DNA from 3 places in the Nonomuraea sp. 3-1Str genome. Region 2 is predicted to be linked to each of the others. Evidence: predicted binding sites of a transcription regulator. Region 2 holds the regulator's gene; each other region holds the start of a gene.
The links. The regulator LexA, encoded in region 2, represses DNA repair genes until DNA is damaged. The targets are predictions, from matches to a motif close to TCGAACANNTGTTCGA.
Positions count from the first base shown of each region.

Region 1: a site for LexA is predicted at 3,011-3,026, ahead of ruvC (crossover junction endodeoxyribonuclease RuvC). Genes of this name have one in related genera too.
Region 3: a site for LexA is predicted at 3,014-3,029, ahead of MTP10_RS25510 (DUF6504 family protein). Genes of this name have one in related genera too.

Region 1 is NZ_JALHBK010000018.1:50,087-57,839, forward strand. It holds gene yajC (preprotein translocase subunit YajC) at 1-248, opposite strand, end outside; gene ruvB (Holliday junction branch migration DNA helicase RuvB) at 461-1,492, opposite strand; gene ruvA (Holliday junction branch migration protein RuvA) at 1,689-2,309, opposite strand; gene ruvC (crossover junction endodeoxyribonuclease RuvC) at 2,306-2,908, opposite strand; gene eis (GNAT family N-acetyltransferase) at 3,195-4,358, opposite strand; gene MTP10_RS26280 (hypothetical protein) at 4,370-6,214, opposite strand; gene MTP10_RS26285 (YebC/PmpR family DNA-binding transcriptional regulator) at 6,449-7,201, opposite strand; gene pdxT (pyridoxal 5'-phosphate synthase glutaminase subunit PdxT) at 7,205-7,753, opposite strand, start outside.
Region 2 is NZ_JALHBK010000014.1:73,286-81,038, forward strand. It holds gene MTP10_RS22705 (vitamin B12-dependent ribonucleotide reductase) at 1-344, opposite strand, end outside; gene nrdR (transcriptional regulator NrdR) at 341-796, opposite strand; gene MTP10_RS22715 (hypothetical protein) at 1,480-1,815, opposite strand; gene lexA (transcriptional repressor LexA) at 3,224-3,931, shown strand; gene MTP10_RS22725 (MFS transporter) at 4,843-6,057, opposite strand; gene MTP10_RS22730 (helix-turn-helix domain-containing protein) at 6,143-6,610, shown strand; gene MTP10_RS22735 (aminotransferase class I/II-fold pyridoxal phosphate-dependent enzyme) at 6,683-7,753, shown strand, end outside.
Region 3 is NZ_JALHBK010000017.1:51,197-58,949, reverse strand. It holds gene MTP10_RS25515 (DNA polymerase III subunit alpha) at 1-2,681, opposite strand, end outside; gene MTP10_RS25510 (DUF6504 family protein) at 2,681-2,947, opposite strand; gene MTP10_RS25505 (serine/threonine-protein kinase) at 3,130-4,788, shown strand; gene MTP10_RS25500 (MFS transporter) at 4,851-6,230, opposite strand; gene MTP10_RS25495 (helix-turn-helix domain-containing protein) at 6,227-6,790, opposite strand; gene MTP10_RS25490 (TetR/AcrR family transcriptional regulator) at 6,860-7,441, opposite strand; gene MTP10_RS25485 (ABC-F family ATP-binding cassette domain-containing protein) at 7,518-7,753, shown strand, end outside.

The sequences.
Region 1 (7,753 bases), on a different contig from region 2:
CCGATCGCGGCCTTCACCCACCGCGTCTCGATGCCAGGGGCCACCTCAAGGACCACATCGTCATTCTCCACCGTCACCACGGTGCCGAACAGGCCCGTCGTGGTCATCACCCGCGCCCCGGGGGTCAGGCTGTTCTGCATCTGAGCCGCTTCCTGCTGACGCTTGCGCTGCGGACGAATCAGCAGGAAGTAGAACACCACCACCAGCAGAATCAGCGGCAGGATACTTGTGAGTTGACCCGTGGTCATAAGGGGCGACCTTCCATTGTCGTACAAGAAGTTGACACCGGCGTTGCGCCGGAAATTCCGGGCGATGCCTCGGGGCCGCGCCGCTCAGCCCGTCAGCCTACACAGCCAGCCAAGCCACGGAGTGTAGGCCGTTGTTGCGAAACGCGGCAACGAGGCAGCGTTTCGCCGCGCGGGGAAGTTCCCAATTCGAAACGGTTGCAACCGTTCTGTAATCAGTCGAAAAGCGTGGCTCCGAAGGCGTCGGGGGGTGGCGTCAAACCCAGGTGCTGCCAGGCCGCGGCGGTCGCGACCCGGCCGCGCGGGGTCCTGGCCAGCAGGCCCTGCCGTACGAGGAACGGCTCGGCGACCACTTCGACGGTCTCGGGCTCCTCCCCCACGGCGACGGCCAGGGTGGACAGGCCCACCGGGCCGCCGCCGAACTTGCGCAGCAGCACCCCGAGCACCGCCCGGTCGAGCCGGTCGAGCCCCTCGGCGTCCACCTCGTACAGGTCGAGGGCGGCGGAGGCGACGTCGCGGTCGATGACGCCGCCGGCGCGCACGTCGGCGAAGTCGCGCACCCGGCGCAGCAGCCGGTTGGCGATGCGGGGCGTGCCGCGTGAGCGGCGGGCGATCTCGTAGGCGCCCTCGGGGGGCAGGGCCACGCCGAGCAGCCGGGACGACCGGTTGAGCACCTGCTCCAGCTCGTCGACCTCGTAGAAGTCCATGTGGGCGGTGAAGCCGAAGCGGTCGCGCAGCGGGGCGGGCAGCAGCCCGGCCCGGGTCGTCGCGCCGACGAGGGTGAACGGCGCGATCTCGAGCGGGATCGCGGTCGCGCCGGGCCCCTTGCCGACGACGATGTCGACCCGGAAGTCCTCCATCGCGAGGTAGAGCATCTCCTCGGCGGGCCGGGCCATCCGGTGGATCTCGTCGATGAACAGCACCTCGCCCTCGGCCAGCGTCGACAGGATGGCCGCGAGGTCACCGGCCCGCTCCAGGGCGGGTCCCGAGGTGATGCGGAGCGGGGCGCTCAGCTCGGCCGCGATGATCATAGCCAGTGTGGTCTTGCCGAGTCCGGGAGATCCGCTCATCAGTACGTGGTCGGGTGGCCGGTTGCGGCGCAGGGCGCTCTCCAGCACCAGCGAGAGCTGCTCGCGGACGCGGCCCTGGCCGATGAACTCGCTGAGCTTCTTGGGGCGCAGCGCCGCCTCGATCTGCAGCTCGTCGCCCTCGGCGTCGGGCGACACGAGGTCCCGATCCAGGCTCACTTCCCCGTCCCCCTCACCATCCGCGTCACGCTCGGCCTCGCGCGCTCTGCCCCGCCGCGTCCGGTGCGGGGGCCCTGCGAGAGTACGGCACCCACGCCGTTCACGCCTCTCCGGAAGCAGCGTCCCGGGGGCGGCGGGGCCGGGGACGACGCTGTCGGGCGCGGTGCCGTCAGGGACAGGATCGGAGGCGGTGGGGTCATCGGACGCTCAGGGCGCGGAGGGCGGACTTGAGGAGCGCGGCGACCTGCGGCTCGCGGCCGTCGGCGGCGTCGGCTTCGGCCTGCGGCTCGACGGCGAGGATCGCCTCGTCGGCGTCCTTGGCGGAGTAGCCGAGGCCCACCAGCCCGGAGTGGACCTGCTCGCGCCACAGCGGGGCGGGGCGGTCGCCGTTGAGCGCGGCGTCGACGGCGGCGTCGGGCGTGCCGAGGCGGTCCTTGAGCTCCAGCACGATGCGCTGGGCGCCCTTCTGGCCGATGCCGGGCACCTTGGTGAGGGCCTTGAGGTCGGCGGCGGCGACGGCGGCGCGCAGCGCGCCGGGCGTGTGGACGGCGAGCATGGCCAGGGCCAGCTTGGGTCCGACGCCACTGGCCGTCTGGAGCAGCTCGAACACGGCCCGCTCGTCGTCGGTGGCGAACCCGTACAGGGTGAGGGACTCCTCGCGCACCACCAGCGACGTGGACAGCCGCGCCTCCTCCCCGACCTTGAGCCGGGCCAGCGTGCCGGGCGTGCAGTGAGTGAGGATGCCGACGCCGCCGACCTCGATGACCGCGCCGTCGGGCGCGATGGCGGCGACCCGGCCGGCCACTGAGGCGATCACGGCGCCACGTCCTTCTCACGGCCGGCGCCGGTACGGCCTGCCGCGCCGGTACGGCCTGTCGTCCCGGTACGGCTTGCCGTCCCGGTACGGCCGGCGGTGGCCAGGGCCTGGGCCAGGCGGTGCTGGGCGCCGCCGCGCCACACGTGGCAGATGGCCAGGGCGAGGGCGTCGGCGGCGTCGGCGGGCCTCGGCATCTCCTTGAGCCGCAGCAGCCGGGTCACCATGGCGCCGATCTGCTTCTTGTCGGCCGTGCCGCTGCCGGTGATGGCGGCCTTGACCTCGGACGGCGTGTGCAGGGCGACCGGCAGGCCGCGCCGGGCGGCGCAGAGGACGGCGATGCCGGCGGCCTGGGCGGTGCCCATGACGGTGCGGACGTTGTTCTGGCTGAAGACCCGCTCGACCGCGACGGCGTCGGGCCGCACCTCGTCGAGCCACTGCTCGATGCCGGCCTCGATGCCGACCAGGCGGGCGCCCAGCTCCTCGTCGGCTCCGGTGCGCACCACCCCGACGGCCACCAGGGACAGCGGCGCGCCCGGACGACCCTCGACCGCTCCCACGCCGCACCGGGTCAGTCCCGGGTCGACGCCCATCACTCGCACCGTCGCGCCTCCCGCTCGTTCTCGCCCGCCGGCCTGCCCGCACCACGACCGCCAGTCACGGCGATCGTCACGTCCGCCTGTCACAGCGCCCGCTCGCGCCCGCCGAACACGTGTTCGGCACGAGACTCTACCCCGGCTGACGTGCCCGCGCACCGGGAAACGCCCGCGCGCCGAGGGAGGACGGCCGCGCGGCGGGGGAGGACGGCCGCGCGGCGGGGCGACGACCGGACGCCCGTCCGCGCGGGCGGGCGTCCGGTCGCACGAGGGGGCACGCCGGCGGGGTCCGTCAGAAGTAGTCCAGCATGTACGGCTGGGCGGCGAAGGCGGTGTCCAGGGCCTCGTCGTGCGAGTTGTCCCCGGACAGGAGGCCGGTGCGGCGCAGCGTCGCCGTGGGGATCCCGGCGTAGAGCGCGGACAGGCCGTTGATGCGGAGAGCGGGCCCGGCGCCGGCGCCCGCGTCGGCGGACAGGGCCTTGGCCTCGCCCCGGCCGCCGGAGACCGTGAGCCGCCAGCGTCCGGTGTTGCCGGGGCGTACCGGGTCCTCGACCTCGACCGTCGTGTCCAGCGTCGCCCCGGCCGGGAAGCCCCTTCGCTCCACCGCGGCCGCCACGTCGATCACCCGGAACATCCACCGCACCATCGTGACCTCCTCGACCGACCGCTCGCGCAGCAGCCAGCGGACGGGGTCGTCGGGCGCCAGCACGGCTGTGACGGTCTTGGCGACCGAGGAGGCGGAGCCGACCAGCGACCACAGGGCGCGGGCGGTCTCCTGGGAGCCGGCGACGAGGTTGTCGACGCGCATGCGGTCGCCGTCCCAGCGGTACACGGCATAGCCGTCGGGGGCCAGGTAGAGGAAGTCGTCCTCGCGGGCCAGCCGGCGGGCCCAGGTGCGCTCGTCCCAGGAGATCGGGCCGGAGGCTCGGGCCTGGCCGTGCAGGCGGTGCAGCAGGGCGACGACCTCGGCCGCGTCGCCGGCGTCCATGCGCCGCACCGGTACGTCGCCCGCCGGTTTGATCGCGCGCAGCGCCTCGGTGGGGATGGTGACCAGGTGCTGGGCGCCCGCGTGCTCGTACCCCGTCGCCCGGTAGAGGGGGGTGGTGGCCGGATACAGCGCGGAGACCGCGTCGCCCAGGTCGGTGGCCCTGCCCACGGCGGCCCGCATGACCGCGGTGCCGACGCCCCTGCCCCGGTACTCGGGGTTGACCGTGACGCCCGCGACGCCCGCGAGAGGCTGCGGCCTGCCGTGCCACCACTGGGTGAAGCCCCGCACCCGGGCCGAGCCGGCCAGCCTGCCGCCGTCGAACACGCCCAGGTAGCGGCCTTCGTTCAGGTCGGGGACGGCGAGGGCTCGCCAGCTCTCCACCTCGGCGGGCGGGACCGGTCCGAACGAGCGCCTGCGCACGTCGAGCAGGGCATCCTGGTCATCGGGGGTGAGGTCGCGAATCTCCACGAGGCAACACCCTACGCAGCGGGCGCGGGGTTTCCCGAACCGGCCCGTGGCGTCCCCGCGCCGATGGCCAGGCGGTGCAGGTACAGCACCTGGGCGGCGCCCGCGGTGAGCAGCGCGAGCAGCATGACGGGCAGCGGCGTGGACAGGCTTGCGTCGGCCGCGGCGCCGTACTCGCTGATGCGGAGGAACTGGGCGGCGGGAGCGGTGGCCAGGCCGGGGTCGTGGGCGACGAGGAGCGGCCAGAGGAGGTCCTGGCCGTTGAGGAGGGTGACGACGCCGACGAGGACGGCGGCCATGGGCAGCGACGGCCTCACCACGCCGCCGGCGAAGTCGCCGCCGGAGCGCTCGGCCAGCCCCCTGCACAGCAGCGTGAGCACGAACAGGCACGGGACGCTGACCAGCACCGGCGGTACGAGCGAGACGAAGGTGTCGATCAGGCCCAGGTTGCGGATGTCGTTCCAGCCGGCCACGCTGAGCGGCCCGACGCCGACGAACAGCCAGGGCGCGAACAGGAGCAGCAGCCACTCGCTGCGCCGGCCGAGGGGCCGCAGCCCGCCGATGCCCAGAGCGCCCAGGTAGGCGACGCCCACGGAGACCACGGCGCCGACGAGAGCGGGAACCCACGTGTTGACCTGGGTGGCGATGCCGCCGTCCCGCCCGCCGGAGGGTCCGGTGAGGGCCGTGAGCCAGGGCCAGGTGAGGGCGAGGGTGACGGCGGCGTAGACGACGACGGCGGCGATGCCGGCGGCCCTCCCCGCGGCGGAGACGCTCCGCCCGCCGCTCTCCGGCCGCCCGCCACTCTGCGCCTGCTCGCCGCCTGGCGCCCGCTCGGAGGGATCGCCGTGTGCGCCGTACGGGAACGCGCCCGTGGCGGACGCGGGGCCGTGCCCGGCCGCAGGCCCGGGGCCGGCGGCGGGACCGGAGGAGACGTGGGCGCCGGACGGGGCGGAAGCGCCGGAGGTCCCGGCCGGTACGGCGAAGGCGCCGGAGCCCGCCGGGGCGTCCTCCGGCTCGTACGGCAGGGAGCTCTTCGGAGTGACCCACAGGCGGACGCCGGCCGCCACCACGATGATCGCCGCCGCGAGGCCGAGCACGCCCAGGATGACCCCCGTCAGCGTGGCGACGGCCGCGCCCATGCCCGGCCGGGCCTGGACGAACGCCTCGGTGTACTGGAGGCCGGCGAGGGTCTGCGTGGGGCGGGAGCCCCGCGTCAGGACCGTCGTGAGGGTGAACGTCTGGAGGCCCGCCGCGACCGTGGCGAGCGCGACGACGGCGCCCACCGCGAGCATGCTCCGGGTCACGGCGCCGCCGCGCAGCGCCGGCAGGAACGCCATCACGGCCAGCGCGCAAACGGCGCCGAACGTGGCGGCGCCGAGGATCAGCCGCAGCCCTCCGGGGGCCGTGGCGGGGTCGCGGAGCGTGGTGGCGAGCGTGACCAGCCCGGAGGCGCCCGAGGTGAGGCCGTGCATCCACGCGACGGCGACGGCGGCCGGGGAGAACGCCACGGGGGCGAGTGACAGCACGACCAGTCCGGCGCGCCGCGGCCCGGTGCCGGCCCGGTCGAGCGCCAGCGCGAGCAGCGGCCCGGCGATCAGCGCGACCAGCAGGGGCACGAGCACCAGCGACAGGCTGAACCCCAGGGCGCCCCAGAACCCGCCACCCGAGCCGAGAAGGCGCGTGTAGTTGTCCAGGCCCACGAAGGTGAGAGGGGTGAGCGTGCCGCCGGACTCCAGGCTGAGCCGGATCGTCTGGACGGTGGGCAGCAGCAGCGTGATCAGCATCCCGAGCCCGGCGGGCATGAGGAGCACCCAGCCGAGCGGGGAGGACGGGGGTCGGGGAAGGCTGTCGGAGGTCACGTCCCCCGACCCTACGCCGATCTCGGAGCGCCCTGCACGCCGTGGACGCCGGGGATGCGACGCCCGGCGCGCGCTACCCGCCGGGAACGGCGTGGAGGGCGCCTGGGAGGGCCGGAAAGCGGTCCAGGGCGTCCCGGAAGGCGCTCCCCGGCTTCCGGTGAGCAGGGCACCCCGTTGCGTCCCGGAGAGCCGCCCGTGTGAAGGGCGGCTCCGGGGCAGAGGGAAGCGGGAGGCTCAGGCCTCCAGCTTCTCCATGATGTCGTCGGAGACGTCGAAGTTGGCGAAGACGTTCTGCACGTCGTCGCTGTCCTCCAGCGCGTCGATGAGGCGGAACACCTTGCGGGCGCCGTCCTCGTCGAGCGGCACCGTCATGGTCGGCATGAAGCCCGACTCGGCCGAGTCGTAGTCGATGCCCGCCTCCTGCAGCGCCTTGCGCACGGGGACGAGGTCGCCGGCCTCGGAGACGACCTCGAAGGAGTCGCCCAGGTCGTTGACCTCCTCGGCGCCGGCTTCGAGGACGGCCATGAGGACGGTGTCCTCGTCGAGGCCGTTCTTGGGCACGATCACGACGCCCTTGCGGTTGAACATGTACGACACCGAGCCCGGGTCGGCCAGGGAGCCGCCGTTGCGGGTCAGCGCGACGCGCACCTCGGAGGCGGCGCGGTTGCGGTTGTCGGTGAGGCACTCGATGAGCACCGCGACGCCGCCGGGCGCGTAGCCCTCGTACATGATGGTCTGCCAGTCGGCGCCGCCGGCCTCCAGGCCGCCGCCCCGCTTGCGGGCCCGCTCGATGTTGTCGTTGGGCACGGAGTTCTTCTTCGCCTTGAAGATGGCGTCGAAGAGGGTGGGGTTGGCGTCGGGGTCAGGGCCACCGGTCCGGGCCGCCACCTCGATGTTCTTGATGAGCTTCGCGAACAGCTTGCCGCGCTTGGCGTCGAGCGCGGCCTTCTTGTGCTTCGTCGTCGCCCATTTGGAGTGGCCGGACATTACCTAGAGCTCCCTCACCATGTCTACGAAGTATCGGTGCACCCGCGTGTCCCCCGTGAGCTCCGGGTGGAACGAGGTCGCGAGCAGCGGCCCTTGACGGACCGCGACGATCCTATCCCCAGGCTCGGCCATGCCCAGCACCTTGACGTCCGGTCCGATGGATTCGACCCAGGGAGCGCGGATGAACACCGCGTGCACGGGCTCGCCCGCGAAGTCGAGGTCGGCCTCGAAGGAGTCGATCTGGCGGCCGAACGCGTTGCGCCGGACGACCATGTCGATGCCGCCGATCGTCTGCTGGCCGGACACGCCGTCCTCGATGCGGTCGGCGAGCATGATCATGCCGGCGCAGGAGCCGTAGGCCGGCATGCCGGCCTTGACGCGACCGCGCAGGGGCTCGAGCAGCTCGAACGTGTCGGCGAGCTTCCACATCGTGGTGGACTCCCCGCCGGGGATGACGAGCCCGTCGACGGCCGCCAGCTCGGCCGGCCTGCGCACGGCGACGGCCGTCGCGCCGGCCTCGGTGAGCATCCGCAGGTGCTCGCGCACGTCGCC
Region 2 (7,753 bases):
GCGAAGTAGCCGTGCTCGATCGCGGTGCGGGTGTAGACGCCCACCACGCGGTCCACGAGCTGCTTCAGGCTCCACTCGCGCTGCGGCGTGCCGACGGCGCCGCGGAAGTACTTGGTGGTCACGATGTTGGCCGCGTTGACCGACCAGAACTCGGGGAACTCGACGCCCCGCTGCTCGAAGTTGATCGAGCCGTCCCGCCAGTTGGTCATGACGACGTCGCGGCGCTCCCACGCGATCTCGTCATACGGATGCACGCCCGGCTTGGTGAAGATCCGCTTCATCTTCAGGCCCTTGCGGGGACGCTTGCCTCCGCGCGCGACTGAACCGCTTGCCGTCTCCGTCATGACTCCCCCTTCTCCGCCTTCAACTGTTCGATCTCGGCCTCGAAGTCCGCCAAGGTCTCGAAACCGCGATATACCGATGCGAACCGCAGGTAGGCCACCTCGTCCAGCTCCCGCAGCGGGCCCAGGATCGCCAGGCCCACCTCGTTCGAGGGGATCTCCGCCGCTCCCCTCGCCCGGATGGCCTCCTCGACCCGTTGCCCGAGCTGGGCCAGGGAGTCCTCGCTGACCGGCCTGCCCTGGCAGGCCCGCCGCACGCCCGCGACCACCTTGTCCCGCGAGAACGGCTCCGTCACGCCGCTGCGCTTGCTCACCATGAGGAGTACGGTCTCCTGGGTGGTGAATCGGCGGCCGCACTCGGGACAGGTGCGGCGACGCCGGATCGCGCCGCCGTCGTCCGTCGAGCGGCTGTCGATGACCCTCGTGTCAGGATGGCGACAGAACGGACAATGCACGCGTTTCGCCTCCTGCCCCGCGGCCACCCCACCCGGCCCTCGCCGCCGCGCGAACGCCCCTGCCCAGGTTGACCAGGGAACGCTCACGCCCGCACCATGGCATGCCATGGTGCGGTCACGAAAACACAAGGTGTGGTGAACTACATCGGTGTAAGTACTAGATGTTGTGGTCCAACCGTAGAAGCGCGCGACCATGAACGCAAGTTGAGCCACACCTGTCCCAGGGAAGCCGCTGATCAGCACGGCATGTTCCCGCCCGCCCGGCGTGTCGGCCCCTTCTGGCTACGTAGGCCCCGCTGAACTGCCCTGTAAGCGGAAAGAACACCATCCACACAGGTTCAAAACCTATGCCGCATCTCAGGCCACCGAGACCGCGCCCTTCCCCCCGCTCCGTCCCTCGTGGAGCCGGACCGACTCGCCGAACCGCCACCGCCTCGTAGCGGGCGCTGCCTGCGGCGACGGCGAGGTGCGGCCGCCCCGCGGCGTTGCCTGACCGAGCTGATTCTGCCGCGTGAGGCGCCCATCAAGGAGGCGGCCGAAACCACCGCCGTGCAGTTACCGCCCATCGTCCTCGGCGGAAGGTCGGCGCGGGCACGCGAGGACGGGCCCTCGACGAGCGAGAGCAGCGAAGGACTCCACGGTGGCCGGGTCAGGGGTCGCCCGCGCGAGTCAGCTTCGCGCGATCAACCGTACGCACCTCTGCGCGGGAAGGAGCACGCCGCCATCGAAGCGTGGACGGCCGTGGAAGCGACGGACGCAGCGGCATTCGCCGTCGTGGCGGCATTCGCCGTCGTGGCGGCATTCGCCGTCGTGGCGGCGTGGGCGGGCGTGGCGGCGCGAGCGGCCGTGGCGGCGTGGGCTGGCGTGGCGGCGTGGGCGGCCGTTCTGGTGCCGAGCCAGAAGCCGCACAGCGACAACAGCGCCGCCACCGCGACCATGATCGCGGCCCGTCCGCGACGGGTGAGCCGCACCGGCGCCGTGCGCCGCCCGCGCTTCCCGGGCACGGGACCCGTCCGCATGGACCCCTTCCGGACGGCGCCCCTCCGGACAGACCCCATCCGAGCAGACCCCTTCCGCACGGCCCGTCGCCCGAGCGCTCCCCGTCGCCTCTCACCAGCCCCGGAGCCGAGCCCCACCTCTCGGCTCTCCCCGAACCCTCGCCCTTGATCGCCCCTTCGCGCCTGGCCGACCCCTCGTTTCTGACCGGATCCTCGCCCCTGGCCCGCTGCGGCCGCCTCGCTGCGGCCACCCTGAACGACAGAACCGATCCGCGCCACCGGCACAGACCCGCCACCCCGGCCGCCCGCCCCTGCCGACCGGTTCGCCGGAAACGAGCCGCCTCCCCGTGCCCGCCGGCCTTCCGGGACGGTCGCGCCTCCCCCGCCCGGCCCGCCGCCCCTCCTTCCGGGTCGCCCAGCCGGGAGGCCGAGGCCCTCGGCCTCTGCTCTGGGGGGTGGCACGAGCCACAGCTGGGGTCTTCCTCCCGCGGCGAAGGCGCGACCGGCCCCGCGGGCCGCCGTCGCGTCGGCGCCCGGCGACACACCACCACTACGCGAGACGTCCTCCCGCATCTGAACCCCACCCCTCGAAGTGACCCCTGCGGTCCACCCGGCCGCGCGCCGGGCTCGGTCGCCGCGCCCGGCCCTACCATCCAGTACGCCCAGAACGCCCGAAGCGCTCAGCCGTTCCGCCTCACAGCACGCGACCCGCCGTCACGACGGGCCGGCGCCCCCATCTCCACGCACCGCGACCGCCTCCCCTGAAGCACGGCTCGGTCCCATCTCCACGCACCGCGACCCCCTCCCCCTGAAGCACGGTTCGGTCTCATCTCCACGCACCGCGACCGCCTCCCCCTGGAGTACGGCTCGGCCCCTGCCCGTGGGTGACGCCGAGCTCCGCGCGATGACCAACGAGCGTGGCGTGTCGGCTCCGGCCGTCCTGCCGCCGTCCTGCCGTCGTTCTGCGTCCGGCCACTCTCGCCACCCGACCACCACCACCTCGGCCCCGCCTGGATGGTGAATTGTCGCGTAAACCGAGGCGTTCGCGAATACTGAACGCTTTGTCCTCCCCCACGGTCCGCCCGCCCCCGACACCGTCGTTCTTGATCGCCTTTGTACGGCCCTCGGCGACCCGCTGCCGCCCGGCGTCGTCGCTGGTCATGTCCGTGACCGCGGTGACGCGCACGATTGACCTCCCACGCCGTCCGAGTCCGAGAAAAAGACCTCATTAAGATCAGCAAATCGAACACGGTGTCTATCGAACTCCCGTACGATGTTGTACACCACGTCACTGATAATTTCGAGGACGACTCGAACAATTGTTTGAAGATGATCTTCAACAGCGATACGGTCGCTGTGTGCGACATGGAGACCACGGACCGGGAGGGCAGGCCGGAGCGGCAGGCCACCCGGCGACGAGGAGGAGAGCATGAGCGAGCGAGATGACGCAAACGGGGTCACAGACCTCGCGGTGCGCCGGCGCGACTCCCTGGGCCTGACGCCCCGGCAGCGCAAGATTCTCGAAGTGATTCGCGATTCGGTGCAACAGCGCGGATATCCGCCGTCCATGCGTGAGATCGGCGAGGCCGTCCAGCTGACGAGCACGTCGAGCGTGTCGCACCAGTTGACGGCGTTGCAGCGCAAGGGCTACCTGCGGCGTGACCCGCACCGGCCGCGCGCCCTCGAAGTCCGCCTGCCGGGCGAGCCGGCACTGTGGGTCGACCCCGACGCCTCCTCCGAGGAGCCCACGGTGAGCAGGCCCACGGCCGCCTATGTGCCGCTGGTCGGCCGGATCGCCGCCGGTGGGCCGATCCTCGCCGAGGAGAGCGTCGAAGACGTCTTCGCGCTGCCCAAGCAACTCGTCGGCGAGGGCACCCTGTTCCTCCTCCAGGTCGCCGGTGACTCCATGATCGAGGCCGCCATCGCCGACGGCGACTGGGTGGTCGTGCGTCAGCAGCCCGTCGCCGAGAGCGGCGACATCGTGGCCGCCATGATCGACGGCGAGGCCACGGTCAAGACCTTCAAGCGCAAGGACGGCCACGTCTGGCTGGTCCCCCACAACCCCAACTACGACCCGATCCCCGGCGACGAGGCCAGCGTCCTGGGCAAGGTCGTGGCGGTCCTCCGCCGCCTCTGACCCACCCACCATCGCCGACGGCTCCCCGGAAGCACCCCGGGGAGCCGCGACCAGCACCGGCAGCCTTCGTTCCGCGCCCTCGGCGTTGAGCTCGTCGAGCCCGGCATCGCGCCCTGCTCCGGTCGCGGCGGTCCACTCGCGCGCTGCCCCAGTCGCGGTGTTCGAGCCGTGCCCTGCCCCGGCCACGATGTTCGAGTTCGAACCCTGCCCCGGCCACGGCGGTCGAGCCGAGCCGTACCTCGGTCGCGGCAGTCCACTCGTGCCTTGCCCCAGTCGCGATGTTCGAGTTCGAGCCCTGCCCCGGCCACGGCGGTCGAGTCAAGCCCTGCCTCGGTCGCCGCGGTCGATTCGTGCCGGCGGTCAGGCCGGACATCGCCCACCCCCATCGAGAACCCGTCCAAGGCGGAGACGACCTGGACGTTGCCGCCGCGCCGGGCGTGCTTGCGACCGCCGCAGGTTGACGCTCCTGGCCAGGTCCAGGCCATGACCAGTTGGGCGTGCGTCGAGAACCTGGTCGCATCAGGTCAACCGCCCCATCCGAGCCCGTCCGACAGCCACCGGAGCACCCGCACCGCCCGGCGGAACACCCCCACGCTCGCTCGCCCTCGCGGCGGAACACGCACCCTGCGACGGCCGGTCGCCGGCCTCGGGGCGAACCAGATGCCTGGCAGCATCCGGTCGCCGGCTCGCGGCGGAACCAGGTGCCCGACAGCATCCGGTCGCCGGCCTCGGCGGCGAACCAGGTGCCCTGCGGGCCGGTCGCCGGCCTCGCGGCGGACCTGGTGACGGCCTCCGCACCCACCGGCTGAACGCAGCGGTGGCCGGGGGACGCTGGAAGCCCTGATGAAGTGGCGGGGCTGCGAGGCCGTCAACGGTGCTCGCTCGGCGCCGTGCGCTCGCGCCGCCGAGTGTCAGCGGGACGCAGCCGATACGGACGCACCCGGTTGCCGCGCCCCCGGCAGGGCGGTGAAACGTCGGGTCGAGAGGGCGACGAGGAGTCCGAGGGCGGCGTAAGCTCCGCCGAGCAGGCTGGCGGCCGGCCATCCCGCGGCGCTGTAGGCCCACGTGGTGGTGATCGCGCCGAGCGCGGAGCCGAGGGAGTAGAAGGCCATGTAGGCGCCGATGACGCTGCTGCTCTGGTCGGGTCGGGCGGCGGTGAGCAGGTGCTGGCTGCTGACGTGAACGGCTTGCACGGCGAAGTCCAGAAGGATGACGCCGACGATCAACAGCCACAGCGACGACCCCGCTTGACCGATCAGCAGCCACGCGGCTGTGAGCAGGGCAAGCGACCAGCAGGTGACCGAGGACGCCAGACCACGGTCGGCCCATCGGCCGGCCCGGGCCGCGCCCAGCGCCCCGGTGAGACCGGCGAGTCCGAACAATCCGATCTCGGCGGTGCCGAAGTGCCACGGCGCGTCGCCGAGCGGGAGCGCCAGTCCGCTCCACAGCGTGCCGAAGGAGGCGAACAGGAAGAACGCGACCAGTCCCCGGCTGAGGAAGAGCCGGTCGCCGACCACCAGACGACCCACCGATGACAGCAACTGCCCGTACCGGGCTCGGGGGCGGCGGATGTCGGCCTTGAGGGTGAATCGGGCGGCGAGCGCGAGCATCGCGCAAAGCCCGGCGATGACGAGGTAGACCATGCGCCAGTCGGCCAGCTCGCCCAGGGTGCCCGCGACCACCCGCACTCCGAGAATCCCGATGACCACGCCCGAGGTGACCGCTCCGATGTTGCGGCCGCGCTCGCCGGTCGGCGAGACGGCGGCGACGTAGGCCACCGTGATCTGGACGACCACGGCGAACAGGCCGGCCAGGGCCAGGCCCGCGATCGCGATGCCGCCGCTGGGCGCGGCGGCGGCCACCCCCGCGCCTGCCGCTGTGAGCAGCAGGTGCACCGTGATGAGTCTGCGGCGGTCGAACAGGTCACCGAACGGGACCAGCAGCACCAGCCCCGCCAGATAGCCGATCTGGCCGGCGGCGACCAGCCACCCCAGTGCCCCTTCCCTCAGCCCGAGGTCCTCGCCCGCGGCCTCGAGAACCGGCTGGATGCCGTAGACGGTCGACACCGCCACCGCGCACACCAGCGCGAGCACGGCCCGCTGCCTCCCGGTCAGTCCTGGCGCCATATCACCCTCCGATAAGTTGCGAAATGCAACTCATCCGACGCTAGGGCATACTGGTTTCATATTGCAACTCATCGCGGAGGGCCCCGTGGACGTCACACTCGCTGCAGGAAGCGCCTGGACCGACCCGGCCTGCCCGGTCGCGCGGACCGTCGACCTGATCGGCGACCGGTGGAGCCTGCTGATCATCCGCGACGCGATGGACGGGGCGACGACCTTCACCGAGTTCCATCAGCGGCTGGGGATCGCCCGCAACATCCTCACCGACCGGCTCCGCAAGCTCGTCGAGCACGGCATCCTGGACAAGGGCGCCGCCACCGACGGCAGACGACACACCTATCGGCTCACCGAAGCCGGGCAGGATCTCTTCACGGCCGTCGTCGCTCTCCGCCAATGGGGCGAGCGCCACGCCTTCGCCCCGGACGAGCCGCACTCCGTTCTCGTCGACGACCAAGGGCGGCAGCTTCCCCGGCTCCACCCGCTCGGCCAGGACGGCGCGCCGCTCTCCGTCGAGGCGTCGCACGTGCGGAAGACCGCCCTGCCGCGCTTCCGTTGAGGCACCGCTCTCCCCGATCCGCAGCCAGCCCTCGCATATGGCGACAAAGCGCCGGAAATCTAGAATGATTCGGTGACCGATGCAACGAGCCCCAATGACCTCAAGGCCCTGCACGACGGGTTGAAGTGGGCCAAAGCTGGTCCCGGCGTCATTCCCGCCTGGGTGGCCGACATGGACCTGCCCACGGCCCCCGCGGTGGCCGAAGCCCTGAGGCGGCGCGCCGAGGGCGATCTCGGCTACCCGATCTGGCTTGACGATCCCGGCTGCGGACCCCTGGCGGAGGCGTTCGCCGAGCGCATGGCCGCCCGGTACTCCTGGAGCCCCGACCCGGGGTTCGTGCGGACCTTCTCCGACATCAACCAGGCGCTCCAGGTGATCCTCCACGTGTGGACCCGGCCGGGCGACGGGGTGGCGCTCCACACCCCGGCCTACCACCCGTTCCTGGGCACGCTGGAGACCATGGACCGGCCGCTCACGCCGCTCCAGCTCGTGCCCGACGAGGGTGACTCATGGCGGTTCGAGGTGCCCGACCTGTCCGGGTGCCGGGTGCTGCTGCTGGTCAACCCGCAGAACCCGACCGGCCGCGTCTTCACCCGGCGGGAGCTGGAGGAGCTGGCCGAGCACGTTGAACGGCACGACCTCCTGGTCATCGCCGACGAGATCCACGCAGACCTGACGTACACCCCGAACCAGCACATCCCATTCGCGACACTCCTGCCCGAGCGGACGGTCACGCTGACGTCCGCCACCAAGGCGTTCAACCTGGGCGGCATCCGCTGCTCGGTCGCCCACATCGGCTCCCCCGCCGTGCGTGCGGCGCTCGCCGCGCAGCCGCCGTTCCTGTACGGCTCGTCGCACGTGTTCGGTGTGGAGGCCACCATCGCCGCGTGGCGGCACGGCGACGCCTGGCTGGAGGAGACCGTCGCCCTGCTGGACCGCAACCGCAAGACGATCGCCGCCCGCCTGCCCGAGGGGGTGGGCTACCGCCTGCCCCAGGCGACGTACCTGGCCTGGCTCGACTACGGCCGTCCCGGCATGGCCGAGGTGCTGGAACGGGAGGCCAAGGTCCTGCTGAGCGACGGCGCGGGGTTCGGCCCGGGCGGCGAAGGCCACGTACGGCTGAACTTCGCCACCACGGAGCCG
Region 3 (7,753 bases), on a different contig from region 2:
GCCTGGACCCGGAGCCGCAGCGGGGGGCGCGGCCCGAGGCGCTCCACCTGCCAGTCACGGCCCGACCGGTTCACGTCGAGCGGCAGGATCGTGACCCCGCACTGGCGGGCCTCGTCGATGATGACCCGCTGCGGGTACATGCCGGGCTCGTGGGTGAGCACCCCGGCGAAGAACGCCGCCGCGTGGTGCCGCTTGAGCCAGGCCGACTGGTAGGTGGGCAGCGCGAACGCCGCCGCGTGCGCTTTGCAGAAGCCGAACCCGCCGAACGCGTCGAGCACCTCCCAGGCCCGCTCCACGGTCGCGTCGTCGAACCCGTTCGCCTTGGCCAGCGGCACGAACGTCTTGCGGACCAGCTCCCGCCCCTCGGGCGTGGACAGCGAGCGCCGCAGCATCTCGGCGAACGACAGGTCGCGCCCCGTCATCACCGCGATGACCCTGAGCACCTGCTCGTGGAAGACCACGACACCGTGCGTCTCCTTCAGCGCCTCGTGCAGCCGCTCGTGCGGGTAGTAGGGCGCGCGCCACCCGTGCCTGGCCTCCAGATAGGGGGTGACCATGTCGGAGTTGACCGGTCCCGGCCGGAACAGCGAGATGTCCACGATCAGGTCGTGCATCGCGCGCGGCTCCAGCTTGGCGACGAGCTCGCGCTGGCCGGGCGACTCGATCTGGAAGCAGCCCAGGGTGCGGGCGGCGCAGATCATGTCGTAGGTGTCCTGGTCGTCGTGCGGCACGTAACGAATCTCCGGCCGGGTCTCCGGGATCGGCCGGGGCTCCGGGATCGGCGGCTCCGGGTCGCGGGCCTGCGGGTCGGGAGGGCGCTGCTCGTCCAGCCGGACCACGACGCCGTCCACGCGCTCGATCTCGCCCAGCGCGTACGCCATCGCCGACTGCATGCGCACGCCCAGCACGTCCAGCTTGAGCAGCCCCGCCTCCTCCACGTCGTCCTTGTCGAACTGCGACATCGGGAACTCCAGCAGGCTGCGCTCCACCGGTGTGCGGTCGCGCAGCCCGGAGTTGCCGATCAGCACCCCGCACGGGTGCAGCGCGATGTGCCGGGGCAGCCCGTCGAGCTTCTCGGCCAGCCTGAACACCCGGTCCAGCCCCGCCTCCCCCAGCCTGCTGTCGCGCAGCTCGGGCAGGTCGCTCAGCGACGCGGTGATCTGCCTGGCCCTGATGTGCGGGAACGCCTTGGCGATCGCGTCGATCTCGTACGGGGGCAGGCCCATGGCGCCCGCCACGTCACGGATCGCGCTGCGGGCCCGGTAGGTCTCCATCATGGACACGCAGGCCACGCGCTGCTCGCCGTACCTGTCGAAGATGGCCTTGTAGCAGTCGAGCCGGCGCGCGGACTCCACGTCCACGTCGATGTCGGGCAGCCCGACGCGGCCCTCCGACAGGAAGCGCTCCATGAGCAGGCCGTGGTGGAGGGGGTTCACCTCGCCGATGCCGATGAGGTAGTTGACCAGGCTGCCCGCGCCGGAGCCGCGGATGGCGCACCGGATGCCCATCCGCCGGATCATGTCGGTGATGTCGGACACGGCGATGAAGTAGCCGGACAGGCGCTTGCGCTCGATGATCGCCATCTCGTCCCGGAGCCGTTCGCCGGCCTCCCGGGAGCGGGCCAGGCCGCGCGCCGCCATCCCGTCCTCCACCCGGCGGCGCAACAGCGGCACCGGGTCGGCGCCGATCTCGGGCAGGTGCAGGGCGGGCGGGTCGCCGCGCAGCGCGAGCAGCTCACGCGGGTCCATCACGCACTCCTCCGCGACCCTGCGGGTGGCGCGCAGCAGATCGGCGACCCGGCGCGCGTCGGAGCCGCAGATCTTCGCGGCCACCATCGCCATGTCCTTGGAGCCCTTGAGATAGGCGTGGGAGGTGGTGCGTTCCAGGTGGCGCGGGTGCAGCGGGACGAGCTGGCGGGCCGCGTCGAGCACGTCGCCCACCTGGTGGTCGTCCGGGTCGAGGTACCTGACGGCGTTGCTGAGCACGGCGGGCACCCCGGCGGACTCGGCCAGGGCAAGCATGCGGACGGCGGTGATGGCGTCGCGGAAGCCGTACTGGTCGACCAGTTCGACCACCACCCCGGGCACCATGGAGCGCCACAGGCCGAGCAGCGCCGCGGCCCGCTCGTCGCGGCGCGCGGCCATCGCCCGGCCCACGTCGGAGCGGGGGCCGAGCAGCACCGTCAGCCCGTCGTCGGGGGTGACGCCGGGGCCGGCCCACGCGGCCACCATCTCCCGGGTCACCCGCGGCTCGCCGCGCCCGCCCGCGTAGTGGGCGTCGGTGACCAGCCGGGCCAGGCGGGACCAGCCGCCCGAACGGGCCAGCACGGTGATCCGGTCCTCGGCGTCCGCCCCGGTGCGGGGGCGCTGCGGCTTCCGGCTCCGGGCGAGGGGGCTCAGGTCGTCGAGCGCGCCGCCGGAGTCGAGGGTGAGGCCGTCGAGCGCGCCGTCGGGGCCGCCCGCTCCGGCGAGGACGAGGCTGACGCCGAAGACCGGCCCGATCCCGGCGTCCGCGCACGCCTGCGCGTGCTTGACCGCCCCGTACAGACCGTCGCGGTCGGTCAGCGCGAGGATGTCCATGCCGTCGTCGGCGGCCCGCCGCGCCAGCTCGCGCGGGAACGCGGTGCCGTACCGCATCGAGTAGGCGGAGGCCACGTTGAGGTGCGGGAACGGCGCGCCCATCAGTCCCACGCCCTCAGGAGCAGCCAGCCGCCGCTGGCGGTGTCGAACCTCAGCTCGTAGGAGCCCGCCTCACGCCCCGGGCTGGCCTCGACCCGCCAGAACTGGCGCTCGCCCGGATCGCCCTCCCGCACCTTCCACCACTCGCGCGTCACCACCCAGTGGTCGAGGACGCGGCGCACGAGATAGAGCCGGTCACGCCAGACGAACTGGCTGGGCTCGCCCTCCCGGGTCCACACCTCGATCGGATCGCCATAGAGTCTGCTCAAGACGCCTCTCCCCGCGGCTTTTCGACTGTGTTCAGCCACCCGGGGGAAGGCGGGTGTTCTTACATATCGAACATATGTTCTTTGCGGCTCGGAGCGCAAGTCGCTCACGCAGGTGAGCCCGGTCGGCGGCGAGCCCGTGTCGGCCCACCCGGACGAGGCCGATATCGGTAAGCTAACCCGCCGTGAGCGGTGAAACCTCCCACATCGGGCGCTACAGGTTGCTGAGCGTGCTGGGCAGGGGCGGGATGGGCACGGTGCACCTCGCCGAGGACACCGCGGGGCAGCGCGTCGCCATCAAGGTGATCAACGCGGAGTTCAGCCAGCACGAGCAGTTCCGCATGCGTTTTCGCAGGGAGGCCGACGCCGCCCGGCGGGTGCGCAGGTTCTGCACCGCCGCGGTCCTGGAGGCGGCCCTCGACGGCCGGATCCTCTACGTCGTCACCGAGTACGTGCCGGGCCCCAACCTGGAGCAGGCCGTCGAGCAGTCCGGACCGCTGCGCGGATCCAGCCTCGACGCGCTGGCCGTCAGCGTGGCCACCGCCCTGACCGCCATCCACGGGGCCGGGGTGGTCCACCGCGACCTCAAGCCGTCGAACGTGCTGCTGTCGCCCGTCGGCCCCCGCGTGATCGACTTCGGCATCGCGCGGGCGCTCGACACGCTCAGCGGGGTCACGGGCACCGGCGAGATCGTCGGCACGCCCCGCTACATGGCGCCCGAGGTGCTGCGGGGCGACCCGGTGTCGCCGGCGTGCGACGTGTTCTCGTGGGGCTGCCTGGTGGCGTACGCGGCGAGCGGCAGGGCGCCGTTCGGCGGCGAGACGCTGCCCGCGATCGTCTATCAGGTGCTCAACACCGAGCCCGACCTGAGCCAGGTCGATCCGTCGCTGCGCGAGCTGGTCGCCGCCGCCCTGCGCAAGGACCCGGCGGCCCGGCCGACGGCGCAGCAGCTCCTCGACCACCTGGTGGGCCGCTCGGCGGCGCCGGAGCAGGCGGCGCGGACGGTGCGGCTGAGCTGGCAGCAGCAGGGGACGACGCCGTTCACCGAGCCGGGTGTCCCGCACCCGGTCCCGGGCGGCGGGCCGGGATCCCCCTCGCGCGGGCGCAGGCGGGGGCTCCTGGCCGCCGGGCTGGCCGTCGGGACGGTGGCGCTCGCCGGCGCGGTCCTGGCGGCGTGGACGTTCCTGTCGCCCGGCGGGCCGCCCGAGGGGCTGACGCTCCTCCAGGATGACTTCACCCAGACCTCCGGCGGCTGGGGCGGCACCTACGACCCCGACGAGACCGCCTCCTACGGCTACCGCACCGACGGCACGTTCGGCCTCGACGTGGAGGAGGACTACGAGGAGCGCCGGATCAAGGCGCCCACGTCGTACCTCATCGCCACGCCGACGGGGACGCCGCTGCCGTCGAGCACCCCGACGCCGATGATGCCGCAGAGCGTGGTCGTCGGCGTCACCGCGCAGGTCCGGCAGGTCGTCGGCAGCGGCGAGTACGGCGTGTACTGCCACTCGGCCGACGACCGCACCTCCTACGAGTTCGGCCTGGACACGTCGGGGCAGGCCCGCATCCGGCGCATCGTGGACGGCTCGGGCGGCACGCTGGCGCAGCCGGTCAAGGTGGACGGCCTGCCGGGCAAGGCCCGCATCGAGGCGTCGTGCGAGCAGCGCGGGAGCGCGGTGCGGCTGACGATGTGGGTCAACGGCGATCGGGTCCAGCAGGTGGACGACCCGAACGGGCTCGGCAACGGGTACGTGGGGCTGTTCGCCCGCACGCCCAAGGACAGCGAGTCGGTGCTGCGCACCACGTTCGACGACTTCGACCTGCGGGGCCAGCAGCAGACCTGAGGTTCGCCGCACCCCGCCCGAACCTCACCCCACCCGTACGACGCCGTGGCCGCCGCCGGTGGTCACGCGAGCCGGTCGGAGCGACCGGGGAGGTAGCGCAGGCTCAGCCAGACGATGGTCAGGAAGCAGGCGGTGAGCAGGGCCGCGCCGAGGTGGACGCCCAGCGCCGCGTCGCGCATCGACACCAGGGAGCCGAGGAGCGCCACCCCCATGGCCATGCCGGCCTGGCGGGCGGTGTTGAGGACTCCTGAGCCGAGCCCCGCGTAGGCCGGGTCGATCGCCTGGAGCGCGGCGGCGTTCAAGCTGGGCGAGAACACGCCGCATCCGAGCCCGGCCAGCGTTGTGCCCGCCAGGAACAGTGGCCAGGTGCCCGGCCCCGCGACGCCCAGCAGCAGCATCGCCCCGGCGGCGGACACCAGCGCTCCGCTCCACAGCAGTGCCCGGGGCCCGAGCCCGATCAGGCGGCGGTTGATCACGATGGTGCCGAACACCCAGGCGATCGAGAAGGGCAGGAACCATACGCCCGTTCGCGCGGGGCCGAGACTCCAGTGCTGTTGAAGATGGAGAGCGAGCATGAACTGCATGCCGTACCCGGCGAACTGGAACGCCAGTCCGCTGCCGACCGACGCGGAGAAGGCGGCGCGGCGGAAGACCGCCAGCGGCAGCATGGGATGGCCGGAGTGCCGCTCGATCAGCAGGAAGGCGGCGGTCGCGGCGGTGCCGAGTGCCAGCAGCCCGAGGGGGACGGCCGAGCCCCAGCCGAGGGGGCCGCCCTCGATCAGCCACGCGGTGACTGACGCGAGTGCGACCGCCGCCGCCACCTGCCCGGGCAGGTCGGCGCGGGCCTGGCGTCGGGGGGTCTCGGCGACGTGGCGCAGCGCCAGCAGGATCGTGACCAGGCCGATCGGGATGTTGATCGCGAAGATCGCGCGCCAGCCGAGCAGGTCGGTGAGCAGCCCGCCGCCGACCGGCCCCGCCACCAGGGCGAGCCCGCCTGTCGCGCCCCAGACCGTGATGGCTCTTGCCCGCTCGGCGTGGTCGGGGTAGGTGCGGGCGATGATCGCCAAGGTGGTCGGCAGCAGCCCGCCCGCGGCCAGTCCCTGCGCGAACCGCGCGACGATGAGCACGTTCAGCGTGGGACTGACCGCGCACAGCAGGGAGGCCGCGGTGAAGGTGGCCAGCGAGGCCGCGAACAGCCTGCGGGCGCCCCAGCGGTCGCTCATGCTGCCCGCCGTCAGCAGCACGCTGGCGAGTGGGATGGTGTAGACGTTCACCACCCACTGCAGCGCCGTGATGGAGCCGTGGACGTCCCGCTCGATCGCGGGCAGGGCGACGTTGAGCGCGCTGCCGTCCAACAGGACCATGAAGAAGCCGAGACAGACGGCGGCCAGCGCACGTCCGCTCGGCGCCGCGATGGCCCGCTCCAGCGTCCGAGTGCTCATTGCCCGCGGACGAGGTCGCGCACCGCCTGCTTGGCGGCCTGGGTGACGCGCCGGAACGCCTGCGGGTCCTGGGTGGCTCTGGCCAGGACGTAACCCCCCTGCACGGCGGCCACCACCATAGAAGCGGTCGCCAGGATGTCGGCGTCCGGGCGAAAGTCCTCGCGGTCCTCTTCGAGCACCTGGGTGATGCGCCCGACCAGCCATGAGAAGAGCTCCGCGACCGGAGCACGCAGGCTGTCGTCGGTCGCCACGTCGTAGTCCTGGACCAGGCCGCCCAAGCGGCAGCCCGCCAGCGGGTCGCGTTCGAGGTCGAGATAGGCGCACACGCGTTCGACCGCCGAGCCGCTCCCGCTCAGCACCGCCTCGGCGGTCTCGCGCAGCTTTTCGGCCGAATAGCCCATGGCGGCGACGGCCAGGCCCGCCTTTCCCGAGAAGTGGTGGTACATGCTGCCCTGGCCGGCGTGGGCCCGCCTCTGGATCATCGTGGGGCTGGTGGCGGCGTAGCCGCGCTCCCACAACAGCTCCGACGTCGCCTCTATCAAGGCCGTTCTCGTGCTCATGCCTTCGATTGTACATACTTGTATGTACAGAATCCATACGACCCTCGGCGCGGGCTGGGGCCCTGCTCGTCAGAGAACTCCGGCGCGGGCGGCGGCCAGGGCGGCGTCGGCGGCGCGGTCGGCGTCGCCCCGGCTCACCGGCTCGTGGGCGACGAACAGCCGGTAGTAGACGGGCGCCACCGCGACCCGGACCACCTCCCGGGCGTCGACCGTGGCGGGCAGCTCGCCCCGCTCCACGCCCCGCCGCACGACCTGGGCCGACTGCTCGTGGCGGGCCTCGAAGAAGGCGCGCAGGGCCCGCGCGGCCTCGGGGCTCTGCATGGCCGCCGCCACGAACGCCGACGACACGGGCCCCAGCTCGGGATCCTCGAACCCGCTCCGCACCAGCTCGACGACGCCCCGCAGGTCGCCCTGGACCGTCCCCGTGTCAGGAATGGGCCACGGCTCGCCGGCGGCCAGCTCCAGGGCATCGGCCACGAGCCCTTCGACGGTGCCCCACCGCCGGTAGACGGTCGTCTTGTGGACGCCCGAGCGCTCCGCCACGCCGTCCACGGTCAGGCCGCGGAAGCCGTGCTCGGCCAGCTCGCCGAGCGTCGCCTGCCGCACGGCGTCGCGCACGCGCGCGCTGCGTCCACCGGGCCGCTTCACCACTTTCAAACGCTACTCCAGTTGCATTAGTCCTTCGAGTCTGCCATGCTAACGCTACACAAGTTGCGATTGGAGTTCCATCCTGACCATCCTGCTTCGAGACATCACGAAGTCCTACGCCCACCGCAGGGTCCTGTCCGGCGTGTCCATGTCCGTCCGGCGGGGCGAGCGCCTGGGCATCGTCGGCGAGAACGGCTCGGGCAAGTCCACCCTGCTGCGGCTCCTCTCCGGCGCCGAGCGGCCCGACTCCGGCGAGGTCGTCGTGTCCGGCGAGGTCGGCCACCTCGGCCAGACTCTCGGCCTGTCCTCCGACCT